4 regions of the Arsenophonus nasoniae genome follow, and region 3 is predicted to be linked to each of the others. Evidence: predicted binding sites of a transcription regulator. Region 3 holds the regulator's gene; each other region holds the start of a gene.
The links. Region 3 encodes CRP, which controls carbon source genes, mostly activating them, when cyclic AMP is high. Its sites were predicted from a motif close to ATGTGANNNNNNTCACAT; they were not measured.
Positions count from the first base shown of each region.

Region 1 (4,885 bases), 180 kb from region 3:
TGAAAGCGGCTAACGTCGGTATAGCCATGGGTAATGGAACGGATGTCGCGCTTGAAACCGCTGATGCAGCATTAACTCATAATCGGCTAACTGGATTAGCTGAGATCATTATGTTGTCACGAGCAACCAGAGCCAATATTCGTCAAAACATTACTATTGCCTTAGGACTAAAAGCCATCTTCCTAGTGACTAGTTTATTAGGCATAACCGGCTTATGGATAGCTGTTTTAGCGGATTCGGGTGCCACTGCATTAGTGACCGCAAATGCACTCCGCTTATTGAAGGCGCATCAGACAGAATAAACATTTTATTAAATATTATTTATATATTGAAGAAAAGAGAGGCATGGTTCAATAGCCTCTCTTTTTCAATATATTATTTTCTTTAACACCGTTTCATTTTAAGTATTAATTCACTTTTTGCGGATCAAATAACGGTAAGGAGGTTGCTGGGTCTCTTCAGCTAAAAGTTGATGTTGCATAAAACGACAAAAGGCTGGAATATCACGGATTGTAGCCGGATCATCAGCAATAATTAATAATGTATCACCTTCAGCCATCTGACGAACCATTTTTCTTATCATCATAATTGGTTCAGGACAACGTAATCCTTGTGTATCAAGAGTTCGATTTGGGTTAGTAAAAATATCTGGCATAGGTATTTCGTTTTAAAGCCTATTCAATAGCTTGGAATTATATTACAAATCAAATAAATTCTCCTGCCATTTATTAAATAAAATAGATAAGAAAACTTTATTATTCATTTTGCTTTTATCTTATCCCAGGAGTATGATGCGCTGCGTAAATGACATTATCATGGGTTCCCTCACCCCATTTAATCAAAAAGGTATAATATGTTCGAATTAACGCCACAACAGCGAATTAAGGCACTCATCTGGCTTTCCTTTTTTCATATTTTGATAATTACCTCTAGCAATTATCTGGTACAACTGCCGATTACCATTTTCGGCCTTCATACCACATGGGGAGCGTTCACTTTTCCTTTCATTTTCTTAACAACTGATCTAACTGTACGTATTTATGGTGCTGCTCTCGCTCGACGGATTATTGCTGCGGCTATGCTGCCGGCGCTTTCTATCTCCTACATTCTATCGGCACTTTTTTACCAAGGACAATGGCAAGGATTTATTACCCTAAATGAATTTAATTTATTTGTTGCCCGTATTGCGCTAGCAAGCTTCATGGCTTACGTTTTGGGCCAAATTATGGATATTTTCGTGTTTAATAAATTACGTAATTATCGTCGTTGGTGGATTGCGCCGACGGCTGCAATGTTTTTCGGTAATCTACTGGATACGATTGCTTTCTTTTTCATTGCATTTTATCGCAGCACTGACCCTTTTATGGCGACAAACTGGGTGGAAATTGCTTTAGTCGATTATAGCTTTAAGTTATTTATTTGTATGCTATTTTTCCTTCCAGCTTATGGATTGATGTTGAACTTCATTTTAAGCTACTTTTTCCAGGGTCAACACGAAAAGAATTGTTATCTAGCTAGCAGATAATAATTAAGTTGAATCAAGTCTAAATATGCCTAATTGAATATCTGTTTAACAATAAAACCATCCATTGAGTGGAGAATAACGATATCCACTCAGTGTAATAATGTATAAACCACAGAACACTTAGCAATTATTTTCGTTATAGGGTAGTTGTAGACTTTAATATGATATTTGATATCAACTAAATAAGCGGTCATCTATCACAATATAAACAATTTTTAATCAACAATGTTTATTAAGAAACAAAAACGAGCATTCATAGTGACTTTTGATAGCAGAACTAACAAATTTATGACGAAGTTCACATTTATGCTTGAATAATTAAAAAATTATTTCTATCGCCGATATATATTTTGTCTGTTTACGCACAAATTTATAACATTTTCGCATTCATATGCAGACATATGCATTAACATGAGTTATCTTAGCGCGCGATTAAGAAAGAAGACCGAATAATAACGTCTCACATTTTTCGTTTTAGCAATTGCTTATTACTTGATAGCAATAATTTAAATGCTATCGGAGGGGAATTATGTTAAGTATTTTTAAGCCAGCACCACATGACAAAAGAGTTCCGGCAAATCAAATTGATCCACTTTATCGCCGCCTACGTTGGCAAATTTTCTTCGGTATTTTCTTTGGTTATGCTGCTTACTATCTAGTTAGAAAGAATTTTGCCTTAGCAATGCCTTATTTAATTGAACAAGGCTTTTCCAAAGGTGATCTTGGTTTTGCGCTATCAGGTATCTCAATTGCTTATGGTATCTCAAAATTTATTATGGGCTCAGTCTCTGATCGTTCAAATCCGAGAGTATTTTTACCTGCTGGGCTAATTTTATCCGCTTCAGTGATGCTGATTATGGGCTTTGTACCTTGGGCAACCTCAAGCATTATGATCATGTTTGTTTTACTCTTCCTATGCGGTTGGTTTCAAGGTATGGGATGGCCCCCCTGTGGCCGCACAATGGTTCACTGGTGGTCACAAAAAGAACGTGGTGGTATCGTTTCGATTTGGAACTGCGCGCATAATGTTGGTGGCGGCATCCCGCCTTTATTATTTATATTAGGTATGGCATGGTTCCACGACTGGAAAGCAGCGCTATACATGCCAGCTCTTGCCGCCATTTTAGTCGCTATCATTGCTTTTGCTTTAATGCGTGATACACCACAATCATGTGGTTTACCACCGATTGAAGAATATAAAAATGACTATCCCCCTGATTATACCGACAAAGACGAAAAAGAGCTGACCGCAAAACAGATCTTTATGCAATATATTTTGCCTAATAAACTGCTTTGGATGATCGCTTTTGCTAACGTTTTCGTTTACTTACTACGCTACGGCGTGCTTGACTGGTCACCGACTTACTTACGTGAAGTTAAACACTTTGCTATGGATAAATCGTCATGGGCTTATTTCTTATATGAATATGCAGGTATTCCCGGCACACTACTTTGCGGTTGGATGTCAGATAAAGTTTTCAAAGGAAACCGTGGTGCCACCGGCGTATTCTTCATGGCATTAGTCACCATTGCAACCATTGCCTTCTGGCTCAATCCTCCAGGGAATCCTCATATTGATATCGCTTGTATGCTAATTATTGGATTCTTAATCTATGGCCCTGTTATGTTGATTGGTTTACATGCACTTGAATTAGCTCCCAAAAAAGCCGCAGGTACTGCAGCTGGTTTTACCGGTTTATTTGGCTATCTTGGTGGTTCAGTAGCGGCAAGTGCTATTGTGGGTTATACCGTTGACTATTTCGGCTGGAATGGCGGCTTTATGGTAATGATTGGCGGTAGCTTTCTTTCTGTTATTTTATTGTTTATTGTGATGCTAAGTGAAAATAAACATAAGCGCCAAATGATGGAGCAACATAGCTAATTTTTGTCATAGATCTACTATCTTTAATTAATAAACTCGGCCAAAAGGGGAACTCACTTTATCGCTGATTTCCCCGATCATAATAAAGAGAATTATACTAATGAATATAAAATTAAATACCTTGGTTGCTAGTATGTTATTAGTTATGTCGATGTCAACAATTGCACAATCTAATGCAAAAGTTGTTATTGCTTATCGCGGGGCAAGTGGCTATTTGCCTGAACATACATTACCCGCCAAAGCAATGGCTTATGCGCAAGGTGCCGATTTTCTTGAGCAAGATTTGGTAATGACAAAAGATAATGAGCTGATTGTGTTACATGATCACTATCTTGATAGCGTAACAGACGTTGCTGACCGCTTTCCAGGCCGTGCTCGCAAAGATGGTCGCTTTTATGCCATTGATTTTACCTTACCAGAAATTCGTTCACTTAAATTTACTGAAGCCTTTGAAATGAAAGATGGTAAAAAAGTGCAAACCTATCCTAACCGTTTCCCAATGGAAAAATCCAGCTTTCATATTCATACTTTTCAAGAAGAAATTGAATTTGTCCAAGGTTTAAATAAATCAACCGGCAAAAACATAGGCATTTATCCTGAAATTAAAGCACCTTGGTTTCACAAGCAGGAAGGTAAAGATATTTCAACTAGGGTGTTAGAAATACTAAAGCAATATGGCTATAGCAACAAAAACGATAATGTCTATCTCCAGTGTTTTGATGCTAATGAATTAAAACGTATTAAAAATAAGCTTTTCCCTAAATTAGGTATGGATTTAAAACTGGTTCAATTAATTGCTTATACTGACTGGCATGAAACTTATGAAGAGCAGCCTAACGGTAGCTGGACTAATTATAGCTATGATTGGATGTTTAAACCAGGTGCAATGAAAGAAGTGGCTAAATATGCTGATGGGATAGGGCCAGATTATCACATGCTTATTAGTGAAAACTCCAAGCCTGGTAAAATAAAGCTGACTACAATGGTTAAGGATGCACACAAAAATAAGTTAGTTGTTCATCCTTATCCTTATACCATTCGGATTGATAAGCTACCAAATTACGTGAAAAACGGCGAACAACTGTTTGATATTATCTATAACAAAGCTAACGTCGATGGTGCCTTTACCGATTTTCCTGATCTTGGGGTAAAATTTTTGCAAAAACAGCATCAACATCAATAACAACCACCAATAAACTCAGCGGTAATAATTTACCGCTGATTACTTTTAGCTTACTAATATTAAGCCCGCTCGATAGAAAAAGAGATAACATCACTGATTTTTTCTGCATTCAACGCCAACATAACTAAACGATCAATGCCTAAAGCAACGCCCGAACAATCAGGGATGACTTTATCTAATGCCGCAAGGAGACACTCATCAATGGGCTGCTCTGGTAAACCCATCTTTTCACGAATTTGGTTATCATGCTCAAAACGTTCTCTTTGTTCTTGTGCATCCGTCAACTCACGAAAAC
Region 1 covers NZ_CP038613.1:3,669,528-3,674,412, forward strand. The annotation lists gene ArsFIN_RS18465 (zinc/cadmium/mercury/lead-transporting ATPase) at 1-302, shown strand, start outside; gene tusA (sulfurtransferase TusA) at 413-655, opposite strand; gene ArsFIN_RS18475 (7-cyano-7-deazaguanine/7-aminomethyl-7-deazaguanine transporter) at 854-1,525, shown strand; gene glpT (glycerol-3-phosphate transporter) at 2,055-3,407, shown strand; gene glpQ (glycerophosphodiester phosphodiesterase) at 3,508-4,590, shown strand; gene epmA (elongation factor P--(R)-beta-lysine ligase) at 4,650-4,885, opposite strand, start outside.
Region 1: the regulator CRP is predicted to act here: its motif matches at 1,812-1,829, upstream of glpT (glycerol-3-phosphate transporter).

Region 2 (4,885 bases), 580 kb from region 3:
ATCCTCTACTATGCGAACGCCACCTGCCACCTTACAACCCACCTGGTTAGCAACCCCTATATCTCGAATAACCTTAAGCATAATTTCAACATTCTCTAAGGTGGCATTTATCGCTACCTTACCCGTTGAAGTTTTAACAAAATCAGCGCCGGCAGTAATGGCAATTTCTGTCGCTTGACGAATAAGATCAGCCTGCTTTAATTCACCGGCTTCAATAATAACTTTCAGTAAAACACTACTCGTTCGGCAAATTTCTTTACACGCTTTAACCTGTTCAAAACCAATTTGCTTATTACCGGCTATTAAGGCTCGATAAGGAAAAACAACATCAACTTCGTCTGCTCCATAAGCAATAGCTGCTTGTGTTTCAGTCAATGCCATCGCGACATCCTGCCCGCCAAATGGAAAATTAGTTACGGTTGCAATTCGAATATTCGGGGTATTTTGTTCAGTTAAAATCTTACGTGCCAATGGAATAAAGCGTGGATAAATACATATCGCAGCGGTATTTCCTCGGGCGGTTTTTGCTTGATGGCATAATATCTTCACTTTTTCATCAGTATCGTCATCATTTAATAGGGTTAAATCCATCAAATTTAATGCGCGTTGCGCAGCAAGTTTTAATTCCATTATATAATTCTCTAAAACTAATGACATTATTGCTTCAGTGTTTAAACAACCGTTTAATTATATCAAGCTTATTGGGTTACATTGCCGCTAACGATAAAAAGAAGCCAGCAATAGTGGCACTCATCAAATTAGATAATGAACCGGCTAATACCGCTTTCAAACCCAATCGAGCAACATCTTTACGTCGATTTGGAGCAATCCCGCCTAAACCACCCAGTAATATAGCTACGGAAGCCAAATTAGCAAACCCACATAATGCAAAAGAGATTATGGCTTTAGTGTGCTCAGAAAGTACTTGCTTACCTGCGGCAATCACCTCGCTATCAGGTTTTAAGTATTCGCCAAAGTGCATATAAGCAACAAATTCATTGACCACTAACTTTTGTCCAATAAACGAACCGGCAATCGTCGCTTCATGCCAGGGTATACCAATCAAATAGGCAATTGGCGCAAAGATCCAACCTAAGATCAATTCTAATGATAAGCCTGGTATATAGATCCAGCCTCCAACCACCGCCAAAATGCCATTAAGCAAAGCGATTAATGCAACAAATGCCAGCAACATCGCACCGACATTTAAAGCAAGTTGCATACCGGAAGAGGCACCGGCGGCGGCGGCATCAATAATGTTAACTGGCCGCTCTTCGCCACTCGCCACACTGACCATATTAACAGCATCATGGGTTTTCTCTGTTTCCGGTACCATCAATTTGGCAAATAACAATCCCCCTGGTGCCGCCATAAAAGATGCTGCGATCAGATATTCCATTGGCACCCCCATTTGCGCATAGCCGGCCAATACTGAGCCAGCAACGGAAGCTAATCCACCACACATAACAGCAAATAGTTCAGAGTTAGTCATTGTGGCAATATAGGGTCTGACAACTAAAGGCGCCTCTGTATGGCCGACAAAAATATTAGCGGTTGCCGATAACGACTCGGTGCGTGAGGTACCTAATATCCATTGCAAAAGTCCACCTAATATTTTGATAAAAAACTGCATAATACCAAGATAATAAAGGACGGCGATTAATGAGGAGAAGAAAACAATGACCGGTAAAACACGTAAGGCAAAAATAAAACCACTACCGCCAAACAGTTCAAACATTTTATTGGAGACCAAACCACCAAAGATAAAATCCATGCCAACTTGTCCATAACCAATCACATTAGAGACTGCATCAGATACAGTTTCCAAAGTACGGCGGCCAGCTGGAACATAGAGAACAAATGCTCCCATAGTCATTTGAATAATAAAAGCACCAAATACGGTACGGAATTTAATTGCTCGACGGTTACTGGAAAAAATGATAGCGATAAAAATCAATACTACCATCCCTAGCAGGCTCATAATGAGTTGCATGAATAATATCCCTGTGTATTTTATTTCAAATGAAAAATTTCTATTGTTTAAAGAATAAACTGTCAGTTTAATGCGCAGACATTATAACGATTTCACATTAATAACTCGCAGTCCGTATCACAAATAATCATAACGAAAAATCACGAAAAAATAAATTTTGCGACACATATCACTTACGAAAAGCGATATTGCCAGCAAAAATTATCTAAATAGACACATAATTATAATTAAATAATTTATTAGTATGATTAATTAACTCATATTATGTCTGCCTTTTTTGATATTAAATAGTTGCAAACTATTATTATAAAGCTGCCCTGCAATTTCTTCTGTTGACTCTTGCCGAAGGTTACATAGTGCTTCAAAAACCAAACGTATTCTTTCCGGACGATTAATCTGCCCCTGAAATCCGGCTAATGGCATATCAGGCGCATCAGTTTCAAGTACTAATGACCTTAGCGGCAATTGCGCAACTACGGCCCGCGTTTTCTTAGCTAGCTCATAGGTGATTACACCACCAATACCGATAAAATAACCTAACTGGATAAAAGCATTTGCTTGCGATAAACTGCCCGAAAATCCATGAATAACTCCCTTTTTTGGCACATCAAATCGTCTTAATAAAGCAGCTAGCTGATCATGGCTTTTACGCGAATGTAGAATAACCGGTAACTCATATTGTTTAGCCAACTTTAATTGCTGGATCAGCAATGTTTGTTGTTGCTTAACCACAGCATTAGTAACAAAATAATCTAAGCCTATTTCACCAATAGCAACACATTTATTGCTGTTTTCCTGCAGTAATGCCACTAATTCAGTAAAATGCTCGGGTAAATAATTGGCAATATACAAAGGATGAAAGCCTAATGCAGCATATAAATGCGGATGTTGCGGTGCCAGTAAATATACTCGCTCTAAATTCTCAATACCCACTGACGGGATAATGATATCGGTCACGCGAACTTTTGCAGCATGCAAAAAGCTATCTTCAATATCATGGATAAAAGGAGGAAAATCAAAATGACAATGAGTGTCAACGAACATCAATGACTAATCCTTCATCACCTGATTTAGGGTCTTCATCTTGTTGATTCGAAATCACATCAGCTGACAAAGATGCTGAATTAACCACTTGATTATTTTCAATAGAATACGGGTAAGATACTAAATCATTAGCAGCAAAATAGTCACTTAAGCTAGTTAAAAAATAGCGGCCACATTGACGTCTAATATGATAATCACTATTTAAATTTGCAGCACGGCTACCTAATGCACAACTCATTAAAGGTTTCGGTGGATAAATTTCAAAAATTTGGATACCTGGCGGGGGCGCAGCAATAAATTTCTGGGTCTGTTGATAGCTTTTAATATGTACTTTGATCATCTTAGCCATCCGCCGTATATTGCGGTGTTCCAACCAGCGGGTCATCCTTTTTAACCATTCGGAGGTATAATAAATTCCCGAAGGAACTGTTCTAATCACTACAATTGTTTTTGCGCCACGGCGATAAGCTTCCTCAACAGGAATTGAAGCCGTTATACCACCATCATGATAAAGCTGGCCATTAAATACCGCCCCCTGGCGATAAAATCCGGGAATAGCACTTGACGCCCGAATAATATCTAACCAGCTATCTTGCGTGGGTTGAAAATATACCGGACTAAAATCTTCATAGCAACATGCACTAATTAAAAATTGACGTCCGCTATTTAAGCAAGACAATCCTTTAGAGAAATCAAGAGGTAATTCACGGGAAGTGATATCAATTAGCCAATCTAAATCAATCATATGGCCACCACGAATAAAACGTAATGGACTAAAAAACTGAGATTTAGTGGTATAATCAGTAATCACTTTACGGGCATAACCGCGTTGTTGACAAAGATAGGCCGATAAATTTTGCGCGCCGGCCGATGTCCCTACCATAATATCAAATGGATTGAAGCCAACACGGAGAAATTCATCCAATACACCTGCGGTAAAAATACCGCGCTGCCCACCCCCCTCACAGACTAATGCTATTTTGCCAAGAGCAGATGCATTATCGTCTAAGGTTAAAGGTTCAATATTCCCCAATGTGATTGGTATATATCTTCCCATATTGCTTTCCCCCTAAAACTGATAGTAGACCCTTAAAATGCAATCTGCTATTCAATATCTACTATTGTGTTTAATCCTGATATTTTTATCGCCTTAAAAGTTTGGGAGAAATAAATACAACAACTAAAAAAGTCATACCCCCCACTAATAACAAGTGAGGGTAATATAATAAAAAATCAATATGCAATTCATTAATGCTCACGGGTTTTACAGAACCGAATTTCAGGATATCGCTCGCTGGTTAGATTAAGATTTACCATCGTTGGCGCAATATAACTGAGGTTGTCACCACCATCTAAAGCTAGATTCTGTTCATTTTTCCGTTTGAATTCTTCTAATTTTTTCACATCATCACATTCGATCCAGCGTGCGGTTGACACATTTACCGGCTCATAAATAGCTTCAACGTTGTATTCACTCTTCAAACGTGCCACCACCACATCAAACTGAAGCACTCCTACAGCACCAACAATAAGATCATTATTGGCTAAAGGACGAAATACCTGGACAGCACCCTCTTCGGATAACTGAACTAACCCTTTAAGTAACTGTTTTTGTTTTAACGGATCACGTAAACGAATCCGTTTGAAGAGTTCGGGCGCAAAATTGGGAATACCGGTAAATTTTAACGCTTCTCCCTGGGTAAAGGTATCACCGATCTGAATAGTGCCATGATTGTGCAGGCCGATAATATCACCTGGAAACGCTTCTTCAACATGGGAGCGATCTCCCGCCATAAAAGTGAGTGCGTCTGAAATGACTACCTCTTTTTTGTTTCGTACCTGATAAAG
Region 2 covers NZ_CP038613.1:3,268,845-3,273,729, forward strand. The annotation lists gene deoC (deoxyribose-phosphate aldolase) at 1-630, opposite strand, end outside; gene ArsFIN_RS16575 (NupC/NupG family nucleoside CNT transporter) at 707-1,993, opposite strand; gene ArsFIN_RS16580 (TatD family hydrolase) at 2,246-3,037, opposite strand; gene ArsFIN_RS16585 (patatin-like phospholipase family protein) at 3,027-4,094, opposite strand; gene prfC (peptide chain release factor 3) at 4,286-4,885, opposite strand, start outside.
Region 2: the regulator CRP is predicted to act here: its motif matches at 2,151-2,168, upstream of ArsFIN_RS16575 (NupC/NupG family nucleoside CNT transporter).

Region 3 (4,885 bases):
CTATGATAATTATCTTATTGATAACAAATTTGATGAAGCGACTAAATATATTGGTGAAATTTATCGATATAACGAAATAACATCAAATAATTTAAAACCTTATGGTCAATATTATAACGAAGTTTATAATGATTTATAGTTATCATTTATAATTATTATAATTGATAATGATTTTATTTATTAAAATGAAACATTTTGATTGATTTTTGTGAGCTATTTTTTTCTGCGGTTATGGTATGATAGCCAGCTTTGTTGTTATGGTATCATAATCTGTACAATTTGCCTTAATAATAAAGATCAAAATTAAGGAATTATTACTATAAAAATCATTTGGATAGCTAGTTATGCTTTTGATAATTGATAACTATGATTCGTTTACCTATAACCTTTATCAATATCTGTGTGAATTAGGGGTTAATGTCGTGGTTAAGCGTAATGATGCAATAACTATCTCGGAGATAGAAACATTAGCTCCGACACATTTAGTCATTTCACCAGGTCCGTGTACACCTAACGAGGCGGGTGTTTCCCTAGATACAATTTCCTATTTCGCCGGTAAGATCCCAATTTTGGGTGTTTGTCTTGGTCACCAGGCGATTGGACAGGCTTTTGGTGCTTCTATTGTCAAAGCGAGAGAAGTAATGCATGGTAAAGTATCAGCAATTCATCATAATCAGCAAGGTATTTTTAAAGGATTAAATCGCCCATTACAGGTAACGCGTTATCATTCTTTGGTAATTGATGCTGGAACATTACCCGCAACTTTTGAAGTGACTGCTTGGACACTACATGATGGAAATATTGATGAAATTATGGGGATTCGGCATAAAACACTCCCTATTGAAGGTGTCCAATTTCATCCAGAAAGTATCTTGAGCGAGCAAGGACATGAGTTATTAAATAATTTTCTAAAGTATTAATTTATTAGAAGTTAGATTAGGTTTGGCTATTTATATTCAATGAGTAATATAACTATCAATGTTGGATAAAATAGGCTTTATTTTGCTTGCATTATAAATTTCCATAGGGCAAAAAGGAGTTTATAGTAAGGTATCTGTTTATATATTATTAAAATAGGTTTTTTTGTATTTAGTATCGATAAAGGACTACTTTTAAAGATAATAAAAAAATTTTTGTTAAATTTTTTGTTATCAATAAATGGTACCATGATAATCATCTGTAAACGTGTTTTTGCGGACAAAACCAGTAATAATAGCTATCGGGTACTGGTTGATAGGGTATGGCCTCGAGGCATTAGAAAGCAAGATATTTGCTATGATGAATGGAATAAAAATGTTGCTCCCTCGAATAATTTAAGAAAATGATATTCATAAATATACAGCAAATTTTGAACAGTTTAAGCGACTTTATTTTGCAGAATTAGAAAATAATCCTAATAGTTGGCAACATTTATTGCTTAAAACAAAATCAGACTGTTTGGTGCTTCTTTTTTTCAGCAAAGATAAAGATCATAATAATGCCGTAGGATTAAAATCATTATTTGGAAAATAAACTTAATAAAGTTTGATTATTATATTTTAGCTATCTAGTTAATTTTCTAATAGATAGTCCAGTTATTTTTAATTTTAAATATCCTATTAAAGCAATGTCATCATTCAGCTATCCAATTTATTCTGTTTACTATCGTTTTTATTTGCTTTTTTATTATTATTGTGGATTATATATTCATAATTGATTTATATTAATAAAAATAACAATAAAGAAGTTTATGAAACCAATACGCTACATAAACGTAGGTACTGGTTTATAAAATATTAACGCGTACCGTAAACGACAATGGTTTTACCGTGAGCAGAAATCAGATTTTGATCTTCTAGCATTTTTAAAATACGCCCCACTGTTTCGCGTGAGCATCCCACTATTTGACCTATCTCTTGACGAGTGATTTTAATTTGCATTCCATCTGGATGCGTCATCGCATCAGGTTGTTTGGCTAAATTTAATAATGTTTGTGCGATGCGGCCTGTGACATCTAAAAAAGCTAGATTACCGACTTTCTCAGAAGTTGTTTGTAAGCGTTTAGCCATTTGCGCTGATAACCGCATTAAGATATCTGGATTTACCTGTATTAATTGGCGGAATTTTTTATAAGAGATTTCAGCGACTTCACAGGCGCTTTTAGCTCTAACCCAAGCTGTTCGTTCTTGCCCTTCCTCAAATAATCCAAGTTCACCAATAAAGTCCCCTTGATTCAGGTAGGAAAGGATCATTTCTTTTCCTTCTTCATCTTTAATCAAAACAGCAACAGAACCTTTTACAATATAATAAAGCGTTTCTGCTTTTTCGCCCTGATGAATAAGAGTGCTTTTGGATGGATATTTGTGAATATGGCAGTGTGACAAAAACCATTCAAGAGTAGGGTCTGTGTGTGGTTTGCCGAAAAGCATTCGCGTAATCCTCTAATGTTATTGCAGCCTGAATACCAAAATACGAGTCTTCACAAGGCTGGCTTATCTTATAAAGTTCTAACATAGCATACTAACTTGTTTAGTTTGGAAACGTTAATATTAACTATAGGGTATATTGATTCGGAATTTTTGGTATTGATCTTAACCATACTATAAATGTGCTTTTGCTTTGTAGCATAATAAAAGCATCCTGTCTCTACTGTCTCGATTCAGCAATATTGTTTAAGCCAAAAAATTCATATTTTAGCAATAAGTTGATTAGTTTTATTGTATTTATTAATAAGTATCACTAAGTAAATATTACAATTAAAAATTAAACTCGAATAATAATATATTATTTCATAAGTTATCAAATTATAGCAAAATAAATATTAACACTATAAAATAATTACTTAATAAAATAATTAACAGGTAAACATTAACGTTATTATTATGATATACATAAAAGATAATTTTATGTATAGTTTGAATCTTAAAATGGTTGTAAGAATAAAAAATTGATATAAGTAAAAATATAATGCTGTATTGTTAACTTCTTTTATGGATAATTTTTTTATTAGTGACGAGCTTTTTTACTAATGGAGTCATAATTAACTCCAATGCTAAACCTAGCTTTCCACCTGGAACAACTAAAGTATTCATTGATGATATGAATGAATTATGTAGCATGGATAAAAGATAGGGAAAATCAATCTGGGTCAGACCATTAAATCGGATTACTATAAAACTTTCATCGGGAGAAGGAATCGCTTTAGCGGAAAAAGGATTAGAGGTATCAACGGTTGGAACACGTTGAAAGTTGATATGGGTGCGAGAAAATTGTGGGGTGATGTATTTAATGTAATCTCCCATTGAACGGATAACGGAATCCATCACGGCTTCTCTTGAATGCCCCCGTTCTGATGTATCACGAATTAGCTTTTGGATCCATTCAAGATTAACAATAGGCACAACGCCGACTAATAAGTCTACATGTTTAGCAACATTGTATTTTGATGTTACAATACCACCATGTAACCCTTCATAAAATAATATATCGGTATTTTTAGGTAAGGGTTCCCATGGCGTAAAAGTTCCAGGTTGAAGATTGTAGGGAACGGCTTCATCGTAGGTGTGTAAATAATGTCGACGTTTTCCTGTCCCTTTTTCGCCATACTCGATTAAACTTTGTTCTAACAAACCAAAATCATTGGATTCAGGCCCAAAATAACTAATATGACGGCTCTGTTCTTTAGCTTTACGAATAGCAACATCCATTTCAGGGCGAGTATAACGATGAAAGCTATCACCTTCAATGGTTGCTGCCGAAAGCTTTAATTGGGTAAAGATTTTTTGAAATGCAAGGCTAGTAGTGCTGGTGCCCGCACCACTGGAACCTGTTACTGCAATGATCGGATGATTAACTGACATATAAGTGGCTTCCATTACTCATTCAGATAATACAATGTTTTAACACATTAATTACAATGACGTAAAAATTTCTTTTTAGTTAGTGATGCATACAGTTATTTAAGGATGTAATTGTGTTTTTGGCAAAATATTTATCGTTTCATGTAATTCAGACCAGACAAGCACAACACTTCCTAAACGCAATTGCTGCTTAATGTCGTCAACTTTTTCATCCAGCGTTTTTTCATCTTTACCGTAATCCGTTCCTTCTCGTAAAACAAAGCTTTCAATCAAATTATTTAACGTATCCGCTGTTAGCTGTTGCCATGGAATAATCATAAATTACGGCTCCAGATGTGGGGTTAACCAATCAGGTATGCGTTCCTCAAGCCACATTTTAGGCTGTTTTAATGTGCCACTAACAAACCCAACATGACCACCATGTTCTGTCATTTGATACTCTATATTAGCGGGTAATTGATTGATATCCGGTACAACTTCAGGCGCCATAAAAGGATCATCTTTTGCATGAATGATCAGTGTTGGCACACGAATATTCGGTAACCGGGGCAGAGCACTACATTGATGATAATAATCCGCCGCATCTTTAAAACCGTGTATTCTTGCCGTGACGACATTATCAAAATCACGTAGCCGTTTTAGTTTTTTTAGTTGTAGCAAATTAAGTGGTAATGAACCTGGGTAGCGAATGAGTTTGCGTGTTGCATTACGTTTTAGGCCATTGAGTAAATAACGTTCATAAAATTGTGAAATCCCTTTTTCTAAACGAATTGAACAAGGTTCTAACATTAAAGGAGCGGAAACAATCACTCCGGCATTAACATCAGCATATTGTCCGGTTTCTGCTAAATAGCAAGCTAACATATTACCACCCAGGGAGTAGCCAACAGCGGCAATGGGTACTTGACCGTAAATTGTTTTCTGCCATTTGAGGAAGTAACGGGCATCGGTAATTTCACCGGAATGATAAATACGTTTTTGCCGATTTGGTTCTCCACTACAGCCACGAAAATGCATAATGACACCGAGCCACCCTCTTTTTTTCG
Region 3 covers NZ_CP038613.1:3,851,165-3,856,049, reverse strand. The annotation lists gene ArsFIN_RS19480 (hypothetical protein) at 1-139, shown strand, start outside; gene ArsFIN_RS19475 (aminodeoxychorismate synthase component II) at 345-920, shown strand; gene ArsFIN_RS28320 (DUF488 domain-containing protein) at 1,167-1,325, shown strand; gene ArsFIN_RS28315 (DUF488 family protein, N3 subclade) at 1,327-1,512, shown strand; gene crp (cAMP-activated global transcriptional regulator CRP) at 1,776-2,408, opposite strand; gene ArsFIN_RS19460 (phosphoribulokinase) at 2,958-3,839, opposite strand; gene ArsFIN_RS19455 (YheU family protein) at 3,939-4,157, opposite strand; gene ArsFIN_RS19450 (hydrolase) at 4,161-4,885, opposite strand, start outside.

Region 4 (4,885 bases), 1.3 Mb from region 3:
TCGATTTTAATTACCATGTGCTTGATCGTTATGTGGTGCGTCCAGTTGCGGTTGCTTGGCGTGATTATCTTCCTATGCCTGCTCGTAATGGTCTAGTCAATTTTTTGGCTAACCTGGAAGAGCCTGCAAGTATGGTTAATAATTTTCTACGCGGCGATATTTATCAAGGAATGAAACATTTCAATCGTTTTTTCCTAAATAGTGTTTTTGGTATGGCAGGATTGATCGATATTGCTTCAATGGCTAATCCTAAACTTGCTAAACAAGAATCTAATCGTTTTGGTAGTACATTGGGATATTATCAGGTTGGCTATGGTCCATATGTAGTATTGCCAGGTTATGGTAGTTTTACTTTACGAGAAGATGGGGGCGATTGGGCTGACAAGGCTTATCCGATGCTAAGTTATCTTACTTTTTGGATGTCCGCAGGAAAATGGGTATTAGAGGGAATTGAAAAGCGAGCACTTTTATTAGACTCTGATGGCATTTTACAAAACTCCTCCGATCCTTATTTAATGATTAGAGAAGCTTATTTTCAAAATAAAGATTTTAAGGCACAAGGAGGCGTTTTGAAACCAACTATTAACCCTAACGCTGCTGTGATAGAAGAAGATTTGGATTCTATTGATTAGTAAAATGGGGATACATTTTAATTTATATATTAGTGGATAAAAAATAACGGTAAGATGATTTATTGATTTTTGTGGTCGACTTAAATCTTTATAAATTAAAAAGACAATTAATAATATAATTGTTTGCTAATTATTTTTTCGATAAATTATTTATTATCATTTAATTAGTAAATACTGGTATGGCTGCGGTATTTGGATATTCATTATATTATCACTAAATATTTTCCTATAACCAGTTTAAGGAAGGATAGCTGTGGCTATCCTTTTGTGTTTTCAGTAAAAATTAAAATTTGTAGTTAAAGTTAACGCCAGCTAACCAGGCGCTTCCACTGGATTTAAAGTCATAGGCTGGGAGGGCAGGGCTACCAGCCATTAGCGGCATTTCTTCTTTGATTTTTACGTTTTGACCATGCATGTAGGAAATACCTACGTCAACTGAGGCGTTTTCGTTAAAGGCATAAGTTGTACCGGCACTGATCCAAAAGCGATCTTGATCAGGAATTGAGATCGAGCGATTTTTAGCTGGCACCGGGCTATCATCAAAGGCAATACCGGTACGAAACGTCCAATGATCATCATGATAGTAAGTCGTGCCTAGCGCAATGCGAAAAACATCTTTAAAGCCTTCATGTTTATTAAATAAAACTTGTCCACTGTCTTTTGCGGTGGCCTTCAGTTCTTTAAACTGGCTCCAACTGGTATAGGCTAAACTATAATGAACAGCCCATTTAGGTGCGACTTTATTATAACCAGAGATTTCCCAAATTTCGGGCAGATGCAGATCCAGGTTGCCTTTAATACTATTACCGCCTAAACCACCAGGTATCAATGTGGGAAGCTCATTACTATAGTCGCCGTTAAACTTTATTTTAACTTCTGAACGATAGGTAAAGCTGTAACGATTATTCTCATCTAATTCATACAAGATGCCGGCATTCCAGCCATATCCCCAATCATCACCCTTAAGTTTGGCAATAGTGGTTGATGCAGGCAGCCCTAGCCCTATTGCGGCTCCAAATTCCCCTATATGACGGGTAATTTCTGCATCGGCATAGACGGCATTAAAGCCTAAACCAGCACTGAAATGCTGATTAAAGCGATAAGCTCCACTTAAATTAAGGTTAAGTGTGGTCAGATCGGTTTTTCCGCCAATAGGCCCGGCATTATAGTTGTGATTGAATTCGGTGGCTAAGCCGTAATTAGTGGTAATTGAAGAACCAACCGCCCATTTGTCATTTACTGGAAAAATAAAATGGGCATTGGGTATCCAGGCATGAGGAGCGATATTTCTTGAAGTGGTACTGTTACCAGTGACAGGTGATTTTCCTTTTATATCAACGTCAGGATTGATATAAATCGCCCCAAAAGAGAGCACAGGGTTATTAAATAACATCATGGCTGCTGGATTGCGGCTACCAACGCTAGCATTATCGCCAATCGCCCCTTCACCTGAAAAAGCACGTCCCAACGCAGAAGTGGAATATTCGTTCAGTTGAAAGCCAGCAGCGCTAGTATTTGTTGAAACAAAACTTACAGCCATTGCCAAAATTGTATGTTTGAACAGGTTTTTCTGGTTCATGACCAAAACCCCTTAAATTATATTTATGATAAGAGCGACATTGTTGGTCGCAATAGAAAGGCCAGCAATTGTATTGGCTCCATGCCAATATGGCAAATCAGACCAGTTGACTGAGTATAGAATTGAATACCGGTTTTATTACAAACATGTTCACTGCGTATGTGTTAGTTGTTTGTAAAAATGTGATTTATTTAACATAAATTGGTGCTCCAATTATGCAAAGTGGTTGAGATAGCGTAACAATAGGATATTAGATCAAATAACTACTTGAAATTTTATAGATTATTAGATATTGACTGGTGTTTTTTTGTTAATTGGCGTTATGATTATATTTTGTTAATGTTTATTGTTGGAAAGAATTATGTCGGACGCTAAAAATCGTTGTCATGCTGAAGAAACTGCTGCTTGCTGTTGTGTTGATGTGGGTACAGTGATAGATAATCAAAATTGCACGGCTTCTTTTGAAAAAAATTTTTTAAATCAACAAGAAGCTAAAACAATGTTAATACAGTTGATGGCACAAGCGCGGGCAGTTGAATCGGAGCCTTGTACGATCGAACATCAGATTCAGCCTATAGCTGAAGGTGTTAAATTAATAGCAAATTTTACCTTTTGTTGTGAAGCTGAAACACTAATTTTTCAATTAAATTTACGTTAAGTGAGTTTAACCATGCCTACAGATATTCTGTAGGCATTTGTTCGTTGAGCTTTTCTCAATATTTTGACTTGTTTGACAAATAAATATTCATATCTTGCGTGTCGCCTCTCAGTTTTTAATTTATATTATTTTTCTTTTACTACATTTGAATAACAATTGATTATCAGATCAGACCTCTGTGAAGTATCGGGAATGATTAGCTATAGTTTCATTTTTCATTTTTTATAAAAAGGGAAGCGAGATCTGCTATGAACTACAACGTTAAGAATACTGATCGTATCGCAATTGTTACTGGGTTACGCCTTCCTTTTGCTAAACAGGCAACGGCTTATCATAATATACCTGCTGTCGATTTAGGCAAAATGGTAGTAAGTGAATTAGTTATTCGTAGTGGTATTGATTCTCAATTTATTGATCAAGTAGTTTTTGGCCAAGTTGTTCAGATGCCTGAAGCGCCGAATATTGCTAGAGAAATTGTTTTAGGGGCAGGACTACCCGTTTCGACAGATGCTTATAGTATTTCTAGAGCATGTGCAACTAGCTTTCAGGCTATTACCAATATTATTGAAAGTATGATGGCAGGCTCCATCAAGGTCGGTATTGCTGGTGGTGCTGATTCATCATCGGTTTTGCCTATTGGTGTAACTAAAAAAATGGCCAGCACTTTAATTGACCTTAATCGAGCAAAATCAATAAGCCAACGTTTGCGACTCTTAAGCAAATTAGGTTTTCGTGATTTTCTTCCTGTTTCACCAGCAGTAGCCGAATATTCTACTGGCTTAAGAATGGGAGATACTGCTGAACAGATGGCAAAAACCTATCATATCAGTCGTGAAGAACAAGACGCTTTTGCTCATCGTTCCCATATCCTAGCTGCCCAGGCTTGGGATAGTGGTGTATTACATAAAGAAGTCATGACAGCGCATATACCGCCTTTCCAAGAGTCATTATCGGAAGACAATAATGTTCGAAAAGACTCAACGCTTAGTTCTTATGCAAAGTTAAAACCCGCCTTTGATCGTCGACATGGTACTGTTACCGCCGCGAATAGTACGCCAATGACTGATGGTGCTGCAGCCGTAATGTTGATGTTTGAATCAAATGCGAAAACATTAGGTATAACCCCATTAGGTTATATTCGTAGTTATGCTTTTTCGGCTATTGACGTATGGCAAGACATGCTATTAGGCCCTTCTTATGCAACACCATTAGCTCTCAAACGCGCTGGATTAAGTTTAAAAGATCTTACCTTAATTGATATGCATGAAGCTTTTTCTGCTCAAGTATTAGCCAATGTAAAAATGTTTGCGAGCAAAAAATTTGCGCAAGAAAAATTAGGACAATCAGAAGCGATTGGTGAAATTGATATGGAAAAATTTAACGTATTAGGTGGTTCTCTTGCGTATGGCCATCCATTTGCTGCTACCGGTGCTCGTATGGTGATACAGACGCTTAATGAGTTACATCGTCGTGGTGGTGGTTTGGCGTTAACAACCGCTTGTGCAGCAGGCGGTTTAGGTGCAGCAATGATTTTGGAGGTTGAGTAATGATAACCAATAAAAATGAAGAAAAGAACTTACCTGCAATTACTCGCTATCCTGTGTTTCATTTGTCCGTCAAACAAAACAATATTGGCGTTATTTCCATTGATGTTCCCGGCGAAAAAGTTAATACATTAAAAGCTGAATTTGTTGATCAATTTTATGTGATATTACAGCAAGCTCAAGAAATCGCGGGTTTAAAAGGTATTATTATTATTTCAAATAAACCAGGCTGTTTCCTTGCTGGTGCTGATATTAGTATGATTTCCAATTGTAAAACAAAAGAAGAAGCAACACAGCTTGCTATGACAGGGCAAAAATTATTTAACCTGCTTGAAAGTTATCCATTACCGGTAGTCGCAGCAATTGATGGTGTATGTTTAGGCGGCGGATTAGAATTAGCGCTTGCTTGCCATATAAGAATTTGTACTCTGTCCGAGAAAACGCGTCTTGGTTTACCTGAGGTGCAACTAGG
Region 4 covers NZ_CP038613.1:2,507,532-2,512,416, reverse strand. The annotation lists gene mlaA (phospholipid-binding lipoprotein MlaA) at 1-632, shown strand, start outside; gene fadL (long-chain fatty acid transporter FadL) at 916-2,211, opposite strand; gene ArsFIN_RS12500 (YfcZ/YiiS family protein) at 2,573-2,869, shown strand; gene fadI (acetyl-CoA C-acyltransferase FadI) at 3,118-4,416, shown strand; gene fadJ (fatty acid oxidation complex subunit alpha FadJ) at 4,416-4,885, shown strand, end outside.
Region 4: the regulator CRP is predicted to act here: its motif matches at 2,392-2,409, upstream of ArsFIN_RS12500 (YfcZ/YiiS family protein).